Regions from separate parts of the Spirillospora sp. NPDC052269 genome, predicted to be linked through region 2. Evidence: predicted binding sites of a transcription regulator. Region 2 holds the regulator's gene; the other holds the start of a gene.
The links. The regulator HrcA, encoded in region 2, represses chaperone genes, less so after heat shock. The targets are predictions, from matches to a motif close to TTGGCACTCTCNNNNNGAGAGTGCCAA.
Positions count from the first base shown of each region.

Region 1 (9,458 bases), on a different contig from region 2:
GTCCGAGCCCGGCTCACCGGCGCCCATCACGCCGGCATCGGCGCACCCCGAGAGCGGCCACACCTGCTCCGACCTGCAAAGATCCTTCGACTGACCGCCCTCCAGCACCGTCCCGCCACACTCCTGACAAATCTTGAAATTCTCACCCCTCTCCCCAACTCGCCACCGAACACCCCACAACGACCAGCGCTCTCCGTCCCCCGCACGCGCCCCCGACATCACCCCCGCCTCCGTGACGGCCCGCGCACCGTCCTCCCCGCGCCCCTCACCCTTAACAACGTGCGAGCGGCCCCGCCCGTTGGGGGCGAGGCCGCTCGAATGCGAAAAAATCTGAGAAGCGTCAGTGACCGTGCGGCGCGACCACGACCTGGACGCGCTGGAAGTCCTTCAGCTCGGTGTAGCCGGCCGTGGCCATCGAGCGGCGGAGGGCTCCGATGAGGTTCATCGAGCCGTCCGCCACGTGGGACGGGCCGTGCAGGATCTGCTCCAGGGTGCCGATCGTGCCGAGGTCGAGGCGGGTGCCGCGCGGGACGTCGCCGTGGTGCGCCTCGGAGCCCCAGTGGTAGCCGCGGCCGGGGGCCTCGGTCGAGCGGGCGAACGGGGAGCCGACCATCACGGCGTCCGAGCCGCAGGCGAACGCCTTGGCGATCTCGCCCGAGTTGGTCATGCCGCCGTCCGCGATGACATGGACGTAGCGGCCGCCCGACTCGTCCATGTAGTCGCGGCGCGCGGCGGCGACGTCGGCCACCGCGGTCGCCATGGGGACGGCCACGCCCAGCACCGTGCGGGTGGTGTGGCCCGAGCCGCCGCCGAAGCCGACCAGCACGCCCGCCGCGCCCGTCCGCATCAGGTGCAGGGCGGCGGTGTAGGTGGAGCAGCCGCCGACGATGACCGGGACGTCCAGGTCGTAGATGAACTGCTTGAGGTTCAGCGGCTCGGCGCGCCCGGACACGTGCTCGGCCGAGACCGTGGTGCCGCGGATCACGAACAGGTCGACCCCGGCGTCGATCACGGCCTTGTGGAACTGCGCCGTGCGCTGCGGGGACAGCCGCGCCGCGACCGTCACGCCCGCCTCGCGGACCTCGGCGATCCGGCGGCCGATCAGCTCCTCCTTGATCGGCGCGGAGTAGATCTCCTGCAGCCGCTGGGTGGCGCGGACGTCGTCCAGCGACGCGATCTCGGCCAGCAGCGGCTCGGGGTTCTCATAGCGGGTCCACAGGCCCTCGAGGTCGAGCACGGCCAGGCCGCCGAGGCGGCCCACCGCGATCGCCGTCGCGGGCGAGACGACGCTGTCCATCGGTGCCACGACCAGCGGCATCTCGAACCGGTAGGCGTCGATCTGCCAGGCGACGCTGACCTCCTCGGGGTCGCGCGTCCGGCGGGACGGCACGATTCCGATCTCGTCGAACGCATAGGCCCGGCGGCCGCTCTTCCCCCGGCCGATCTCCACCTCAGCAGCCACAGCGGTTCCTTTTCCCCAGTCTTGGTGTCGCTTGGCGGCGTCCGTCGCGCGAGCGGCGGACGCCATGGTCTACGGCATTCCCCGCGAGACCGGAGAACACGCCCGTGAGACTACCGCCGGTCAGCGGCCCTGGTAGTTCGGGGCCTCGACGGTCATCTGGATGTCGTGCGGGTGGCTCTCCCGCAGGCCTGCGCTGGAGATCCGCATCAGCTGCCCGCCGCGCTGGAGCTCGGGGATGGTACGGGTGCCCGCGTACCACATCGACTGGTGCAGGCCGCCGACCAGCTGGTGCGCGACGTTCGCGAGCGGGCCGCGGTAGGGCACCTGGCCCTCGACGCCCTCGGGGATCAGCTTCTCCTCGGACGACACGTCCGCCTGGGCGTACCGGTCCTTGGAGAACGAGCCGCCGCGCTCGCGGTTGCGCATCGCGCCGAGCGAGCCCATGCCGCGGTACGACTTGTACTGCTTGCCGTGGACGAAGATCAGCTCGCCGGGCGACTCCTCGATGCCCGCGAGCAGGCTACCGAGCATGACCGTGTCGGCGCCCGCGACGATCGCCTTGGCGATGTCGCCGGAGTACTGGATGCCGCCGTCGCCGATCACCGGGATCCCGGCCTCCTTGGCCGCCCGGGCCGCCTCGAAGATGGCGGTGATCTGCGGGACGCCGACCCCGGCGACCACGCGGGTGGTGCAGATCGAGCCGGGCCCGACGCCGACCTTCACCGCGTCCGCGCCCGCCTCGGCCAGCGCCTTCGCGCCCGCGTAGGTGGCGATGTTGCCGCCGACGACCTGGACGTGCCCGGCGTTCGCCTTGATCGTGGCGATGGTGTCGGCGACGCCCTTGGAGTGGCCGTGCGCGGTGTCCACGATGACCACGTCGGTGCCGGCCTCGATCAGCGCGTCCGCGCGCCGGACCGCGTCCTCGCCGACGCCGACCGCGGCGGCGACCAGCAGCCGGCCCCCGGCGTCCTTGCTGGACACGGGGTACTGCTCGCTCTTGGTGAAGTCCTTGACCGTGATCAGGCCGCGCAGCCGGTTCTGGTCGTCCACCAGCGGCAGCTTCTCGATCTTGTTGGTGGCGAGCAGCCGGAACGCCTCGTCCTTGGCCACGTCGACGGGCGCGGTGATCAGCGGCATCGCCGTCATCACCTCGCGGACGGGCCGGGCCAGGTCCGTCTCGAACCGCATGTCCCGGTTCGTCACGATGCCTACCAGGACGCCCCGCACGTCGGTCACCGGAACGCCGGAGATCCGGTACCGGGCGCACATCTCCTCGACGTCGGCGAGCGTCGCGTCTGGCAGGCAGGTCACCGGATTGGTGATCATCCCGGCCTCGGACCGCTTGACCTTGTCGGCCTCGCTCGCCTGCTCCTCGATCGACATGTTGCGGTGCAGCACGCCGATACCGCCCTGGCGGGCCATCGCGATCGCGGTGCGCGCCTCGGTGACGGTGTCCATCGCGGCCGAGATCAGCGGGATGCGCAGCGAGATGTCGCGGGTCAGCCGGGTCGTCGTGTCGGCCTCGCCGGGCTGCAGGTCCGAATACCCCGGAAGCAGGAGCACGTCGTCGAAGGTCAGCCCCGTCGGGAGGAATTTGGCGGGCTCTGCTGCGGGGTTCATGACGGCTCCTTGCGCGGTATCCGACCAGGTCAACGTGGCACGCGGGTCACGGCGGTGTGCCATCCATGGTAAGGCGTGCCGCCCGCCCGCCCGGCCCGTTCCCGGCACGCCGAGGGTGGTTTTCGCGACACGTCCACCGCGCCCCGATTACGGTGTGCAACGACTCGGGCCGCCTTCGCATTCCCTTCCGAACGGCCCTTCCCACGCGTCCCGGGCTCCACGCGCGGCAGGCGTTCGCGCTCAGAGGAGACCGGGGGGTGCACCTCGGCGGGGGCGGCGCAGTAGCGTGGAGTCGTGCACGACGATGCCCCGCTCGACCCGTTCGCCGGCGACCCGGAGGATCCGGCCGCCTCGCTCGGCGACCCCGGGGAGGACGTCGCTCCGCTCAGTGTGGCGGAGCGCGAGGACGTGCTCGCCGACCTCGCCGACCTGGAGGTCTTTCGCGCTCTGCTGGAGCCGCTCGGCGTCCGCGGCCTGACCGTGGACTGCGGTGACTGCGGCAAGATCCACTACATCGACTGGGATCTGCTGCACGGCAACCTGCGCCACCTGCTGGACGAGGGCCTCCCGCGGGTCCACGAGCCGGCCCTCGCACCCGACCCCGTCGACTACGTCAGCTGGGAGTACGCCCGCGGCTACGTGGACGGCGTGATCGACAGCGAGGAGGGCAACTCCTGACGCCCGCCGGCGCCACGACCGCCCCGCGTCCCATCGGCGGCACGAGGACCACCTCGACCACCCGCCCCTGAGACCAGGGGCGGGAGTTCACGGGCGCCGCCGCCGGTCCCGCGACTGCTCGTCGATCCCGCGTTCGACACGCCGACGGAGCTCCTCCAGTCGACGCCGCAGCTGCTCGGCCGGATCGGGATGCGCCTGAGGACGCTGCGGTGGGTGCGCGTGCAGCAGCTCGTCCAGCCGCTTCCTGAGCCGTTCCTCGTCCGACGGCCCACGCTTCCCAGACGCCTCCGTACCGGATCGTCCGGCACGGAGCTTCTCCTCGTGCGCGCGCTTCCGCGGCGTCCTCCCCGGACCGCGTCCGGCAGGCGCCTTCGGCTTGGCGGACGAGACGCCGTGCTCATCGCTCTTCATCTGCCGGGACGCCCCGGGCTCCCCGGCGATCCGGGCCGCGGACGTGGCCGTCGGACTCCCCGTCAGCCCACCGCCCGCCGCCGCGACGCCGGTCGTGGCCAGGACCGCGCCCACGACTCCGAGCGCCACGATCGTGCGCGGCGCCCGCCTCGACGCCCCGCTCCCCTGCTGGTCGGGCACGTCCCCGTCGCCGTCCCGGCCGGACACGCCGTCCGCCCCGGAACGGCCGCTCTCGCCGGACAGGGCATCCGCCCCATGGCGGGTCTCAACGGTCGGCCGGACGCCGGGCGTGGACGGCAGCCCTTCGTCCACCTCGGCGATCAACGCGCCGAGCAGGCCCAACACGGGGTCCGGGCCGGACGGGAACCGCCGATCCGAGACCGGGGACAGAGGGGCGCGCGCCGCGAGGGCGTCGATCAGCGCGTCGGTGCCGTACAGCGCGGACAGGTCGGCCGAGCCGGTGGGGGCGTCGTCCCGACAGGGGGGCTCGGCCGGATCCGGGGCGCCACGGCTCCGTTCCGTCAAGCGATCGACTCCTCTCGTGCCATCGCGCGCAGCCGGGCGAGGGCACGGTGCTGGGCGACCCGGACGGCCCCCGCGGACATGCCGAGCACATTACCGGTCTCCTCCGCCGACAGCCCGGCGACGACCCGCAGCAGCACCAGTTCGCGCTGGTGGTCGGGGAGCCGCGTGAGCAGGTCGCGGGCGCGCTGCGCCTCGATGTAGCGGACGACCGTCTCCTCCGGGCCGGGCCCCTCGTCCGGACCGTCCGGCAGGTCCTCGGTCGGGACGGCGGCGCGCACCGCGCTGCGCAGCGCGTCGGCGATCTTGTGCGCGGCGATGCCGAACACGAACGAGGCGAACGGGCGTCCCATGTCGCGGTAGCGCGGCAGCGCCGACAGCACCGCGATGCAGACCTCCTGGGCCACGTCGTCGGCGATGTGGTACTGCCCCGAGACCCGTCCGAGCCGGGCCCGGCAGTACCGCACGACCATCGGCCGCACCTCCGCGATCAGCACCTCGATCGCGGCCGGATCCCCCTGCACGGCGAGGCTGGTCAGCTCCCGCATGTCGCCGTCCGGCGGACTCGCCGGGCGTGGCACCCGGCCCGGGACGGACCTCAGCAGCCGCCCCTCGTGCCCGCCGTCGGCGGGTCCCGGCGGAGCAGGACCCCCCGAGGGTTCGGTAGCGCGCGCGGTCGTCGTCCCGGCGAAGCTTCCCTCGGTCACGTAGAGCATGATGCCCAGCGGGCCCGGACCTGTCTCCACTGTCCACGGCAACGGAATGGTCACAGTGCATGGACGAGCCGCTCGAATAGCACGAAACGCGGTCAGCCGACCCCTCTCCGTGCCCCTTTCGCGCGCACGGGAATACGCACGTGAAGCCGCACATGAATCAGCACGAGCACCCGCAAAGCCCCACAACCGTGCGGAATCAGGACGAGTACGTGGGCTGCACACGCCAGGAGCTACTCGTCCCAGGAGCTGCTCGCCCCAGAAGCTGCGCGTCCCGGGAAGCTGCTCGCCCCGGGAAACGCAAAAGGTCCCCGTCCGAGAACGGGGACCTGCATGCGCACGCGAGTGCGTTACCAACCGGGCGGGGGCGACGCCGAAGGCGAACCCCCGCCCGGTTGATCGCGAAGCGATGCCGCACTCGCACGAACTTCAGGGCCGTGTCCGAGCCGCCAGGCGAGGACGCGGAGCCTGAGGTTCAATCAAATTCAGTGGCCGTGCCCGTGGCCGTGGCCGTGACCGCCGCCGGTGGCGGCTTCCTCTTCCTCGGGCTTCTCGACGACGAGAACCTCGGTGGTGAGGAGCATGCCGGCGATGGACGCGGCGTTGGTGACGGCGGAGCGGGTGACCTTGACCGGGTCGATGACGCCCTCGGCGATCAGGTCGCCGTAGACGCCGGTCGCGGCGTTGAAGCCGTGGCCCGCGTTGAGCTCCTGGACCTTGGAGACCACGACGTAGCCTTCCTGGCCCGCGTTCTCGGAGATCCAGCGCAGCGGCTCCACCAGGGAGCGGCGGACGGCCTCGGCGCCGGTGGCCTCGTCGCCGGTGAGCCCGAGGTCCTCGAAGCCCTCCTTGGCGACGTGCACCAGGGCGGAGCCGCCGCCGGAGACGATGCCCTCCTCGATGGCCGCGCGGGTCGCCGAGATGGCGTCCTCCAGGCGGTGCTTCTTCTCCTTGAGCTCGACCTCGGTCGCGGCGCCGACGCGCAGGACGCACACGCCGCCGGACAGCTTGGCGAGGCGCTCCTGGAGCTTCTCGCGGTCCCAGTCGGAGTCGGAGTTGTCGATCTCGACCTTGATCTGGTTGACCCGGTCGGAGATCTCCTGGGCGCTGCCCTCGCCGTCCACGATGGTGGTGGCGTCCTTGTCCACCGTGATGCGGCGGGCGCGGCCGAGGTCCTCGATGCCGATGGTGTCGAGCTTGAGGCCGAGCGCCTCGGACACGACCTGGCCGCCGGTGAGGACGGCCATGTCGCCGAGCATCGCCTTGCGGCGGTCGCCGAAGCCGGGGGCCTTGACCGCGACGGACAGGAAGGTGCCGCGGATCTTGTTGGCGACGAGCAGCGCCAGGGCCTCGCCCTCGACGTCCTCGGCCACGACCAGCAGCGGCTTCTTGGTCTGCGCGACCTTCTCGGCCAGCGGCAGGAACTCCTGCACGTTGCCGATCTTGCCGTCCACGATCAGCACGTAGGCGTCCTCGAGGACGGCCTCCATGCGCTCGGGGTCGGTCACCATGTGCGGGGACAGGTAGCCCTTGTCGAACTGGAGGCCCTCGGTGAACTCCAGCTCGAGGCCCATGGTGTGGGCCTCCTCGACGGTGATGACGCCGTCCTTGCCGACCTTCTCGAACGCCTCGGCGATCAGCTCGCCGATCTTGGCGTCCTGCGCGGAGATGGTCGCGACGTGCGCGATCTCGCTCTTCTCCTCCACCTCGCGGGCGGTCTTGAGGAGCTTGTCGGACACGTACTGGGCGGCGGCGTCCATGCCGCGCTTCAGCGACAGCGGGGACGCGCCGGCCGCGACGTTGCGCAGGCCCTCGCGCACGAGCGCCTGGGCGAGCACGGTCGCGGTGGTGGTGCCGTCACCGGCGATGTCGTTGGTCTTGGTCGCCACTTCCTTGGCGAGCTGAGCCCCGAGGTTCTCGTACGGGTTCTCGAGCTCCACCTCGCGGGCGATGGTGACGCCGTCGTTGGTGATGGTCGGCGCGCCGAACTTCTTGTCGATGACGACGTTGCGGCCGCGCGGGCCGATCGTCACCTTGACGGCGTCCGCGAGAGCGTTGACGCCGCGCTCAAGAGCCCGGCGAGCGTCCTCGTCGAATTCCAGGATCTTCGCCATGCGGTTGATCTCCTCTATCAAGCGCGCCGCCCCGACCGCCCGCCAACGGCGGCCGGACGGGGCGGGTGCATCACGTCTCGGTGATTACTTCTCGATGATCGCGAGAACGTCGCGAGCCGAGAGCACGAGGTACTCCTCGTTGTTGTACTTGACCTCGGTGCCGCCGTACTTGCTGTACAGCACGACGTCGCCGACCTTCACGTCGAGCTCGACGCGCTGGCCCTTGTCGTCGACACGACCCGGTCCCACAGCGAGGACGGTGCCCTCCTGCGGCTTCTCCTTGGCGGTGTCCGGAATGACCAGACCCGACGCGGTGGTGGTCTCGGCCTCAAGCGGCTGGACGACGATGCGGTCCTCAAGCGGCTTGAGAGCAACCTTGGTGGCGGTCGTCACGATCAGACCTCCCCTTCGATTGGTCCTCGGCCGGCCTCACGGGCCGACCAGCACAGATGACAGAGAGGCGACCCTGGACCGGCCTGTCGTCGCGGGTGCCAGACCGACCTTGTCGCTGTTTGGCACTCTCACACTGAGAGTGCCAGTCATGGAGACTATGCCCGACCCGGTAAGCCGTCAACACGAACCGCGCCGAGCCCGTTCCTTCGTCCTCCGCGTCCGGTCCCCCAGGGCGGCCCCCGGCCTTCCGGCACGGCCCTTCGGAGCAGGCGGACGCCTGGTCTGCCATGGTCGCGCCGCACGGGTGCTCCCGCGCGGGCGCTACCGTCCAGGCTATGGACACCGAGGCGTTCCGCGACCTGCTGACACCGCTCGGCCGGGACCTGCTCGCCGAGGCGGACGGCGCCGACCTGACCGAGGCGGGCCTGCTCGCGACCGCCACGCGGCTGCGCGGCCGGTTCCCGGCCGAGCTGGTCAACGCCGCGCTGACCCAGCTCCGGCTGCGGGAGCGGGCGCGCGCCAAGTTCGGGGACGACGCGTCCCGCATGTTCTTCACTCCGGCCGGACTGGAGCAGTCAACGCGCGCCGGCGTGGCCTCCCACCGGGCCCGGCGCTTCGCGGCTTTGCCAAAGATTCACCGCACGTTGGAAGTCGGTTGCGGGATCGGGGCCGATCTCGTCGGGCGCGCCCTGGCCGGGGTGCCGGGCGACGGCGTCGAGCTGGATCCGCTCACGGCCGAGGTCGCACGGGCCAACCTCGCGGCCTTCGGCGTGGACGAGCTGGCCTCCGTCCGGGTGGGCGACGGGACGGCGGCCGATCCGTCCGGGCACGGCGCGGTGTTCGCCGATCCCGGCCGACGGACCGCGCGCGGACGAATCTTCGACCCGCGCGCGTACGAGCCGCCGCTGGACGTCGTCCTGGAGATGGCCCAGAGCGTCCCGGCCGCGTGCGTGAAGGTCGCGCCGGGCATCCCGCACGAGGCCGTGCCGGACGGCGCGGAAGCCGAGTGGATCTCGGTCGGCGGGGACGTGAAGGAGGCCGCCCTCTGGCTCGGCGACCTCGCCGGGACCGTCCGCCGCCGCGCGACCCTCATCCCGTCCGCGCAGGGATCCACGTACTCCCCGGCGGACGCGGACGCCGGGACGGTGACGTTGGTGCCGGACGACGGGCTCGGCGAGCCGGAGATCCGGGGCTGGGGACGGTATCTGTACGAGCCGGACGGAGCGGTCATCCGGGCGCATCTGGTCGCGGAGGTCGCGGCGATGGTCGGCGGAGGGCTGGTCGACCCGCGTATCGCGTACATCACGTCCGACACCCTGAAGGAGACCCCGTTCGGGGCGTCCTACGAGATCGACGACGTGCTGCCGTTCTCGCTCAAGCGGCTCCGGGCGGAGCTGCGACGGCGCGGCGCCGGGATCCTGACGATCAAGAAGCGCGGCTTCGCCGGGGACGTCGAGCGGCTGCGCCGCGATCTCGGCTTCGGCGGCGGCCGGCGGGGGGCCGCGGGCGGCGGCGAGGTCGTCCTCGTGCTGACCCGCGTCGGCG
Region 1 covers NZ_JBFAUU010000002.1:326,330-335,787, forward strand. Annotated here, with positions in the region: gene AB0L06_RS04865 (GuaB3 family IMP dehydrogenase-related protein) at 341-1,450, opposite strand; gene guaB (IMP dehydrogenase) at 1,583-3,082, opposite strand; gene AB0L06_RS04875 (DUF5319 domain-containing protein) at 3,377-3,760, shown strand; gene AB0L06_RS04880 (hypothetical protein) at 3,848-4,696, opposite strand; gene AB0L06_RS04885 (sigma-70 family RNA polymerase sigma factor) at 4,693-5,241, opposite strand; gene groL (chaperonin GroEL) at 5,892-7,520, opposite strand; gene groES (co-chaperone GroES) at 7,605-7,913, opposite strand; gene AB0L06_RS04900 (class I SAM-dependent methyltransferase) at 8,249-9,458, shown strand, end outside.
Region 1: a site for HrcA is predicted at 8,033-8,059, ahead of groES (co-chaperone GroES). Genes of this name have one in related genera too.

Region 2 (9,458 bases):
GGCCCGGCCGCCAGGCCCGGGACGCCACGGGGCGCCGGTTCGCGTCCGCCGTTCCCGCAGCTTCCGCAATGTCCGGAGGTTCCACCGTGACCCACTCCGAGCAGGTTCTCCGCAGTCCGCGCGAGCGGGAGGCGGTGAACGGCGCCGTCCGCGCGCTGCGGTCGGCGGCCCCGGAGGACTGGGAGCGGCTCGGGCTGGAGTTCCGCGCGACGGTCGGCATCGACAGCGCCACCTTCGAGATCGTCGAGCCGGACGGCCGGACCCGCACCGCGATGCCGCCCGGCCAGGCCGTCGGCCGGATGGACGAGCTGCGCCGCGCCATGTACCGGCGCGACAAGGGCGCCTGGTTCACCGCGCGGCTGTCGGTCGAGCGGTCCGGCCGGTTCAGCGCCGAGTTCGACTACGACGGCGAGCCCGACTTCACCCCGCCGCTCGGGCCGTCCGCCTACCGGCAGGATCTTGATCGTTTCCCGCGCGCGGACGAGCACATCCCAGGGTGGCTGCGGGCCAAGCTCCGCGCGTCCGGGCTCTCCTCCGGCCGCTGACCGCCCACCGGGGGCGCCGCGCCCGGGCCGGACGGTCCGAGCAGGGGGCGGGGCGGGGCAGACTTGAAGGGTGCCCTCGATCCTTCCCGACGGAGATCCCGTCCCCGCCGACGGGGCGCTGCCCGGCAGCGCCCTCGCGGGGCTGGGTGCGCGCCCGTTCGCGTTCTACGTCCATGTGCCGTTCTGTGTGACGCGCTGCGGCTACTGCGACTTCAACACCTACACGGCCACCGAGCTCGGCCCCGGCGCGAGCCGCGACTCCTACGCGGAGACCGCGGTCGCCGAGGTCCGGATGGCCCGCCGCGTGCTGGGAGACGTGGATCTCCCGGTCGAGACGGTCTTCGTTGGCGGCGGCACGCCGACCCTGCTCTCCCCGGACGACCTGGGCCGCGTCCTGGACGCGATCGACAAGGAGTTCGGCCTGGCCCCGGGCGCCGAGGTCACGACCGAGGCCAATCCCGAGTCGGTCGACGAGGCGTATCTCGCGCGCCTGCGCGAGGTCGGCTTCACGCGCGTCTCGTACGGCATGCAGAGCGCGCGCGAGCACGTCCTGAAGGTGCTCGACCGCACGCACACGCCCGGCCGCGTCCCGCAGGTGGTCGACTGGACGCGCGCCGCCGGGTTCGAGCACGTCAACCTGGACCTGATCTACGGGACGCCGGGGGAGAGCGACGACGACTGGCGGGCGTCCCTGGAGGCGGCGCTCGCGTGTGAACCGGATCACGTCTCGGCCTACGCCCTGATCGTGGAGGACGGCACGCGCCTCGCCGCGCAGGTCAGGCGCGGTGAGCTGGCCGCTCCGGACGACGACGCGATGGCCGATCGCTACCTGATGGCCGACGAGATGCTGTCGGCGCACGGCCTGCGCTGGTACGAGATCTCCAACTGGGCCAGGGACGCCGACGCCGCCTGCCGCCACAACCTCCTGTACTGGACGGGCGCGGACTGGTGGGGCGTCGGCCCGGGCGCGCACAGCCACGTCGGCGGAACCCGCTGGTGGAACGTCAAGCACCCGGCCGCCTACGCGTCCCGCCTCGCCGAGGGGGTCACCCCCGCGCACGCGCGCGAGCTCCTCACCGACGAGGACAGGCACATCGAGCGGATCATGCTGGAACTGCGGCTCGCGGACGGCTGCCCGGTCGACCTGCTGGACGAGCGAGCCGTCCGCGACCTGGTCGCGGACGGCCTGCTCGAGCCGGTGGGCGACGGCCGCGCGGTTCTCACCCTGCGCGGCCGACTCCTCGCGGACGCCGTCGTCCGCGACCTCACCTGAGCGGACTCACCCGAGCGGACCGGGCCTCAAGTGCGCGGACCGCCGGGTGTCCGGTCTGATCAGCGCACGATCGGCCAGGCCAGGAAGGCCGGGATCGCGTACCAGCCGCCCGCCTCGGCCCGCGAGGTCGCGATGATCATGAAGATGAACTGGACGAGCCAGAAGACCAGCGTGATCGGGACCGCGAGCACGGCGCCGAGGCCGAGCGTGGCCGCCGACAGCGCCACCGCGCCCACGCCGACGACCATGCCCGTGAGCTGGACGTTCAGGGCCTGCGCCGCGTGGTAGCGGACGAACGGCGAACGGTTCTTGTAGATCGTGAAGAACACGAACGGCGCGATCCACGTGGCCAGGACCAGCAGCCCCAGCGTGAACGCGGAGAACACGGCCGCGGCGGACATGCCGATCAGTCCGCTCAGCTCGGCCCAGCCGGCCTTGTCGCGCTCCCACGGCGTGACGGGCGGCGGCAGCGGCATTCCCAGCTCGACCTGAGTCCAGTCGGAGCTGGGGACGAACGTCGGCGGCACGTAGTGGCCGGACAGGTACACGCCGGGCGCCGGGTCGTCCGCCCGGTGCTCGCGCCGTTCATGCCCGAGCGGTTCGTCCACGTGTGGCTCGTGTGTGCGCGACTCGTGGTCACGCGCCTCGTGGGCGCGCGCGGAGTCGATGAGGACGGACCCATGGCCCTGCGTGGGTGTTCTGCCTCGGCTGGTCATTTTCGGCCCCCCTCTGGCGTGAGAACACAACACGTCTCTCGCAACGGGTAACGAACCGATCGCTGTCCGATATTCCGCCAGATCAGGGGTAAATGCAGAGGGTAATGGTAAAGTTACGCAGAGTCACGGGACGGTCACGAAGTCGATGAGCTCCTCGACCCGTCCCAGGAGCTCCGGCTCGAGGTCGGCGTAGGTGTTCACCCGCCCGAGGATGCGCCTCCACGCCTCGCCGGTCTCCATCCGCCAGCCCAGCGCCTCCAGCACGCCCTCCTTCCAGGGAAGGCCGCGCGGGACGCGGGGCCACGCGCGGATGCCGACCGCGGACGGCTTGACCGCTTCCCAGATGTCGATGAACGGGTGCCCGGTGACCAGCACGTACGGGGACGTGACCCGCGCGGCGATCCGGCTCTCCTTGGAGCCCTCCACCAGGTGGTCGACCAGGACGCCCAGCCTCCGGCCCTCGTCCGGCGCGAACTCCTCGACGATCGCGGGAAGATCGTCCACGCCCTCCAGGAACTCCACGACGACGCCCTCGACGCGCAGGTCGTGGCCCCAGATCTTCTCGACCAGCTCGGCGTCGTGGGCGCCCTCGACGTAGATCCGCGACTCCTTGGCGACCTGCGCGCGCAGCCCCTGGACCGCGACCGACCCGGACGCCGAGCGCAGCGGCCCGGGCGGCGCGGACGGCCCCGGCCGGACGAGCGTCACCGGCTTCCCGTCGATCAGGAAGCCCGCCTTGGCCAGCGGGAAGATCCGGCGCCTGCCGTGCCGGTCCTCCAGCGTCACGCCGAACTTGTCGCAGCCGACGACCGCGCCGCAGAACCCGCTGGCCGGGTCCTCGGCGACCAGGCCGGGATCGGCCGGGACGTCCGGGATCGTGCCCTTCAGGGGCCGCCGCCAGTCGCCCGCCAGAACGTCGTCACCGTAGTCCTTGCTCCGCACGGGGGATGACAATAACGACTCACCGAGAGGGCTCACAGACCGAACCATGCTTCGGGCGGATCCGGGATGTCCCCTCAGGGTCGTACACTTGGCACTCGGAAGTATGGAGTGCCAGTAGCGGGGGCAGGGGAGGTGACGACGTGCTCGACGACCGGAAACTCGCGGTCCTGCGCGCCATAGTCGAGGACTATGTCTCCACCAACGAGCCGGTCGGCTCCAAGGCTCTGGTGGATCGGCACAATCTCGGCGTGTCGCCCGCGACCATCCGCAACGACATGGCCGTCCTGGAGGAGCAGGGCTACATCCAGCAGCCGCACACCAGCGCCGGCCGCATCCCCACCGACAAGGGGTACCGGCTGTTCGTCGACCGGCTGTCGACGATCAAGCCCCTCTCCAAGGCGGAGAAGCGGGCCATCGAGACGTTCCTGTCCGGGGCCTACGACCTGGACGACGTGGTCGGCCGCACCGTCCGGCTGCTCGCCCAGCTGACCCGGCAGGTCGCCGTGGTCCAGTACCCGTCGCTGACCCGCTCCTACGTCCGGCACGTGGAGCTCGTCCCGGTCGCGACCGGGCGGGTGCTGCTCGTCCTGATCACCGACACAGGACGGGTCGAGCAGCGCCTCATCGAGACCTTCCACGAACTCTCGGAGGAGTCGGTCGGCCACCTGCGCGCGCTGCTGAACACCTGCCTGTCGGGCCTGGCGTTCGGCGACGTCCCGGGCGCGGTCTCCGACCTGCCCGAGAAGGTCTCCCCGGAGGAGCGGCCCGCCGCCGCGGCGGTGCTGTCGGTCCTGCTGGAGACCCTGGTCGAGAAGCACGAGGAGAAGGTCGTCTTCGCCGGCGCCGCCAACCTCGCGCACGTCGACTTCTCGCGCAGCTTCCGGGACGTCCTGGAGGCGCTGGAAGAGCAGGTCGTGCTGATGCGGCTGCTCGGGGAGTCCGCCGACTCCTCTACTGTTACGGTTCGGATCGGCACGGAGAACCCCGACGAGGGGCTCCGGTCGACATCCGTGGTCGCCGCCGGATACGGGGTCGGCGACCTCACCCTGGCCCGCCTCGGTGTACTCGGGCCTACTCGGATGGACTACCCCGGCACGATGGGAGCGGTACGGGCAGTGGCACGCTACGTCGGACAGATCCTGGCGGGGTCGTAGGTGGCAAACGACTACTACGGGACCCTCGGCGTCCGCCGCGACGCAGGCCCGGACGAGATCAAGAAGGCGTACCGGAGGCTCGCCCGCGAGCTGCACCCCGACGTCAACCCCGATCCGGAGACGCAGGAGAAGTTCAAGGAGATCACCCAGGCCTACGAGGTGCTCTCCGACCCCAAGAAGCGCGAGATGTACGACCTGGGGGCGGACCCGTTCGCCCCGGGCGGCGGCGCGGGCGCGGGAGCCGGCGGCTTCGGCGCGGGCTTCCCGTTCAGCGACATCATGGACGCCTTCTTCGGCACCGCCTCCGCGCGCGGACCCCGCTCGCGGGCCCGGCGCGGCCGCAACGCCACGCTCCGGGTCGAGCTCGACCTGAACGAGACCGCGTTCGGCACCACCCGCGAGCTGTCCATCGACACCGCCGTGGTCTGCGACACCTGCCACGGCGAGGGCGCGGCGCCCGGCTCCCACCCCGAGACCTGCGACATGTGCCAGGGCCGGGGCGAGGTCCAGCAGGTGCAGCGGTCCTTCCTCGGCCAGGTCATGACGTCCCGGCCGTGCCCGCAGTGCGGCGGCTTCGGCTCGGTGATCCGCAACCCCTGCCCGGAGTGCTCCGGCGACGGCCGGGTCCGCACCCGGCGGACCGTCAAGGTCAAGATCCCGGCGGGCGTGGAGAACGGCATCCACATCCAGCTCGCGGGCGAGGGCGAGGTCGGCCCCGGCGGCGGCCCGCCCGGCGACCTGTTCCTGGAGATCGTCGAGAAGCCGCACCCGATCTTCGAGCGGGAGGGCGACGACCTGCACTGCACGGTCGGCATCCCGATGACCGCCGCCGCGCTCGGCACCAACGTCACCGTCGAGACGCTGGACGGCGCGGAGGAGATCGACATCAAGCCGGGCACGCAGTCCGGCGAGGTGATCCGGCTCTACGGCCGCGGCGTCCGGCACCTGAACGAGTCCGGCCGCGGCGACCTGCACATCCACGTCAACGTCGAGACCCCGACGAAGCTGGACGAGGAGCAGGAGGGCCTGCTGCGCCAGCTCGCCCAGCTCCGCGACGAGGAGCGCCCGCCCGGCAAGTTCGCGCCCGGGCAGCGGGGCGTCTTCTCCCGCCTGCGGGACGTCTTCAACCAGCACTGATGACGCTCCGGCGAACGGTTGAGCGAACGGCGCGGACGGCGGCCTCCGGGCGGTCGTCCGCCGCGTCGGCGAACACCGCGTCGGCGAACACCGCGTCGGCGAACGCCGTGCGCGCGAACGCCGTGCGCGCGAACGCCGTGCGCGCGAACGCCGTGCGCGCGAACGCCGTGCGCGCGAACGCCGTGCGCGCGAACGCCGTGCGCGCGAGCGTTGTGACGACGAAGGGCGGGGGCCGGTGAGCGCGCCGGTGTTCCTCGCCGAGCCGGGCCGCCTCGCGGGCGAGCGCGTCCTGCTGGACGGCCCGGAAGGCCGCCACGCGGCGGCCGTGCGGCGGCTGCGCGCCGGTGAGCGCGTCGACCTGACCGACGGCGCGGGCCTGGTCGCCGAGTGCGTCGTGGCCGTCGCCGACAAGGCGTCCCTCACCCTGGACGTGCTGTCCCGGCGGCAGGTGCCCGCGCCGAGCCCGCGGCTGGTGGTCGTCCAGGCGCTGCCGAAGGGCGACCGGGGCGAGCTGGCCGTCGAGACCATGACCGAGGTCGGCGTCGACGAGATCGTCCCGTGGGCCGCCTCGCGCTGCATCACGCAGTGGAAGCCCGAGCGCCGCGAGAAGTCCCTCGGCCGCTGGCGCAACACGGCGCGGGAGGCCGCCAAGCAGGCCCGCCGCGCCCACTTCCCGATCGTGTCGGAGCTGGCCTCCACGGCGGACGTCGAGAAGCGTGTCGCCGCCGCGTCCGCGGCCGTCCTGCTGCACGAGGAGGCCGCCGAGCCGCTGACCGCGCTCGCGCCCCCCGCGGACGGCGAGATCGTCATCGTGGTCGGCCCCGAGGGCGGCCTCAGCGAGGACGAGGTCGAGCGCCTCGGCGCCGCCGGGGGACGCCCGGCGCTGCTCGGGCCGACCGTCCTGCGCACCTCGACGGCGGGCGTCGCCGCCGCGGCCGTCCTGCTGGCCGCCACCGGCCGCTGGTAGTCCGCCCGGCGCCGCTCCGCCGCGCCGGTGACCGGCCGTCCCCGCCTACTCGCCGGTGGAGGCCGGGGCCTCGCTGCCGTGGGTCTCGGGCGAGGTGGTGGGCGGCGGCGGGGTGGAGTCGGTCGGGTCGGGCGTCGGGCTGGGGGGCAGCGTCGGCGTGGGCGAGCCGCTGGGCGTGGAGGTGTGCGTCGGGCAGGTCGGCTCGCCGGACTGCTTGAACCCCGGGTGCCTGGCCGCGCTGTGGGACGGCGCGCCCGAGGAGTGCACCTCCGTGGACGGCTCGCAGGTCGGCGACGCCGTCGACGACACCGGCCCCTCGGAGGTCGTCGGACGCGTCGTCCCGGACGGGTCGTGCCCCGGGGGGGACTGGCCCTGCGACGGCGAGGAGGAGTCGATCGAGCCCGCGCCGCTGTCGCCCTGGGAGCCGTGGTGGCCCTTGGAGAACGGGCCGTCGTTGCCCATGGGCGACTGGATCAGGTCGAACGTCTGGGGCGCCGAGACTCCGAGGCCCGCGATGGCCACGGCCGCGCCCACCGCCAGGACCGGACGCGTCCAGTTGGCGGTGAACCAGTCCCAGCCGGCCCGGCCGGGAAATCTCCGCCGCTCCCGCTCGGCGACGCGGGCGCGGATGCGCTCCAGGCCGTCCGCCGAGGGAGTGACCCGCTCCGCCTCCGCGTGCAGGGCACGGCGCAGGATCTCGCCGTGCTCGTCGTGGGGGCCCGTGGTCATGAGAACTGCTCCAGAACATTGCGCATCGCGGTCATCCCGCGCGCCGTGTGGCTCTTCACGGCGCCCTTCGAGATGCCCATCGTCGCGGCGATCTCCGCTTCGGACAAATCGGCGTAGTAGCGCAGCACCAGGGCCTCACGCTGGCGCGTGGGCAGCCGGTGCAGCGCGTCCACCACCGCCGAGCGCTCCAGCTCGCCGATGGCCCCGGCCTCCGCGCTGGGGGCGTCGGGCAGCCCCTTGGGGGCGTACTTCTCCACCACCGCGCGGTGCCGCAGCACCGAGCGTGACCGGTTGACCACCGCCTGCCGCAGGTACGACAGCGCCTTGTCCGGGTCACGGAGCCGGCGCCAGCCGCCGTGCATCGCCACGAACGCGTCCTGGACGACCTCTTCGGCCGTCCCGGCGTCCCGGACGAGCATGGCGGCGAGCCGCACCAGGGAGCGGTAGTTGGCGCTGTAGAGCGCGGTCACCGCCTGGTCGGCGTCCCAGGCGACGGCGACTGCCCCCGCCGTTCCCCTGGCCACGAGGGTCTCGGTCACGTCTGTGGGACGCGCACCCTCGTCGTCCGGTTTACGAAAGGGCATCTTCTGCTGTGCCTCGGTCACCTATTTCGCCGCCTTTGCCGTCCCCCACCCCCCGTTCGGGCGGTCGCGGGGGCAGGCCGTGACAAGGCGCACCCGACCACTCCAGGCGTGGCTCGGAACACCGGGCCGGGGGGAACGCCTGACTTGAAACCCTAATCCAGAGGCACGCCGGAATGCGCCGTTCCACCGAAGGTTCCACCGCGAGGTGATCAAGGACCTTACCCGCTGCGCGTGCCGCCGGTCACGGTCTCAGTCGGCGCCGCAGGTCGGGGCGGGGAAAGTCGTCCGGCCGCGCCGGTCGGACGGTCCGGAACCCGGCTCGCTAGGATGCGGACGCGGTTCACGAGATCTAGGACACACACGCGACGAGCGGGTCACGGGACGCGCGTCACGGGACGCGGGTCAGGAAGAGGGACGCATGGACGCGAACACGGCCGACTGCCTGTTCTGCAAGATCGTCGCCAAGGAGATCCCGGCGACGATCGTCCGGGAGACCGGGACGGCGCTGGCCTTCCGCGACATCAACCCGCAGGCCCCCACGCACGTCCTGGTGATCCCCAAGGAGCACCACCCGAACGCGGCCGAGCTCGCCGCGGCGTCCCCGGCCCTGCTCGCCGACGTGGTCACCCTCGCCGCCGAGGTCGCCGCCGAGGACGGGGTCGACGGGACGGGCTACCGGATCGTGTTCAACACCGGCCCGGACGCCGGTCAGACCGTCTTCCACGTGCACGCCCACGTCCTCGGCGGCCGCGGCCTCGAGTGGCCTCCCGGCTAGACCCGGGGCACCTCTCCGGCAGGGCCGGAACAAAGCCGGACAGGCCCGGATCAAATGGAGAGGCCGTGCCACGCGTCGGTCGGTACCATGGAGACGTGGCCGCCGCAACGACGGCCGCGTGATATCCGTGGCGACGAGAAGGCAGGTCCGAGAGGCCGCGAGGCCCGGCTGATGGTCGAATCAACACACCGGGGGCGCGAGACCGCCGCGCAGAACGGCGCCCGCTCCCAGATCCGCATCGTGGTGCCGGACGACCACTCCATGGTGAGCCTCCTGGGCTCCCGGGACGAGTTGCTCCACGTGATCGAGAAGGCGTTCCGCAGCGACATCCACGTCCGCGGCAACGAGATCACCGTCACCGGCGCCCCCGCCGAGACCGACCTGGTCTCCCGCCTGTTCGCCGAGCTGATCGACCTGCTGAAGGGCGGCGCGCAGCTCACCCCCGACGCCGTCGAGCGCAGCCTGGCCATGCTCCGCACGGGCACCGCCGAGCGCCCGGCCGAGGTCCTGTCCCTGGACGTGCTGTCCGGCCGGGGCCGCACGATCCGCCCGAAGACGCTGAACCAGAAGCGCTATGTCGACGCGATCGACAAGCACACGGTCGTGTTCGGCATCGGCCCGGCGGGCACCGGCAAG
Region 2 covers NZ_JBFAUU010000006.1:323,133-332,590, reverse strand. Annotated here, with positions in the region: gene AB0L06_RS15390 (hypothetical protein) at 87-545, shown strand; gene hemW (radical SAM family heme chaperone HemW) at 616-1,818, shown strand; gene AB0L06_RS15380 (DUF4870 domain-containing protein) at 1,878-2,426, opposite strand; gene AB0L06_RS15375 (DUF3097 domain-containing protein) at 2,658-3,476, opposite strand; gene hrcA (heat-inducible transcriptional repressor HrcA) at 3,617-4,630, shown strand; gene dnaJ (molecular chaperone DnaJ) at 4,631-5,767, shown strand; gene AB0L06_RS15360 (hypothetical protein) at 5,754-6,083, opposite strand; gene AB0L06_RS15355 (16S rRNA (uracil(1498)-N(3))-methyltransferase) at 6,003-6,734, shown strand; gene AB0L06_RS15350 (hypothetical protein) at 6,780-7,463, opposite strand; gene AB0L06_RS15345 (SigE family RNA polymerase sigma factor) at 7,460-8,047, opposite strand; gene AB0L06_RS15340 (histidine triad nucleotide-binding protein) at 8,466-8,822, shown strand; gene AB0L06_RS15335 (PhoH family protein) at 8,994-9,458, shown strand, end outside.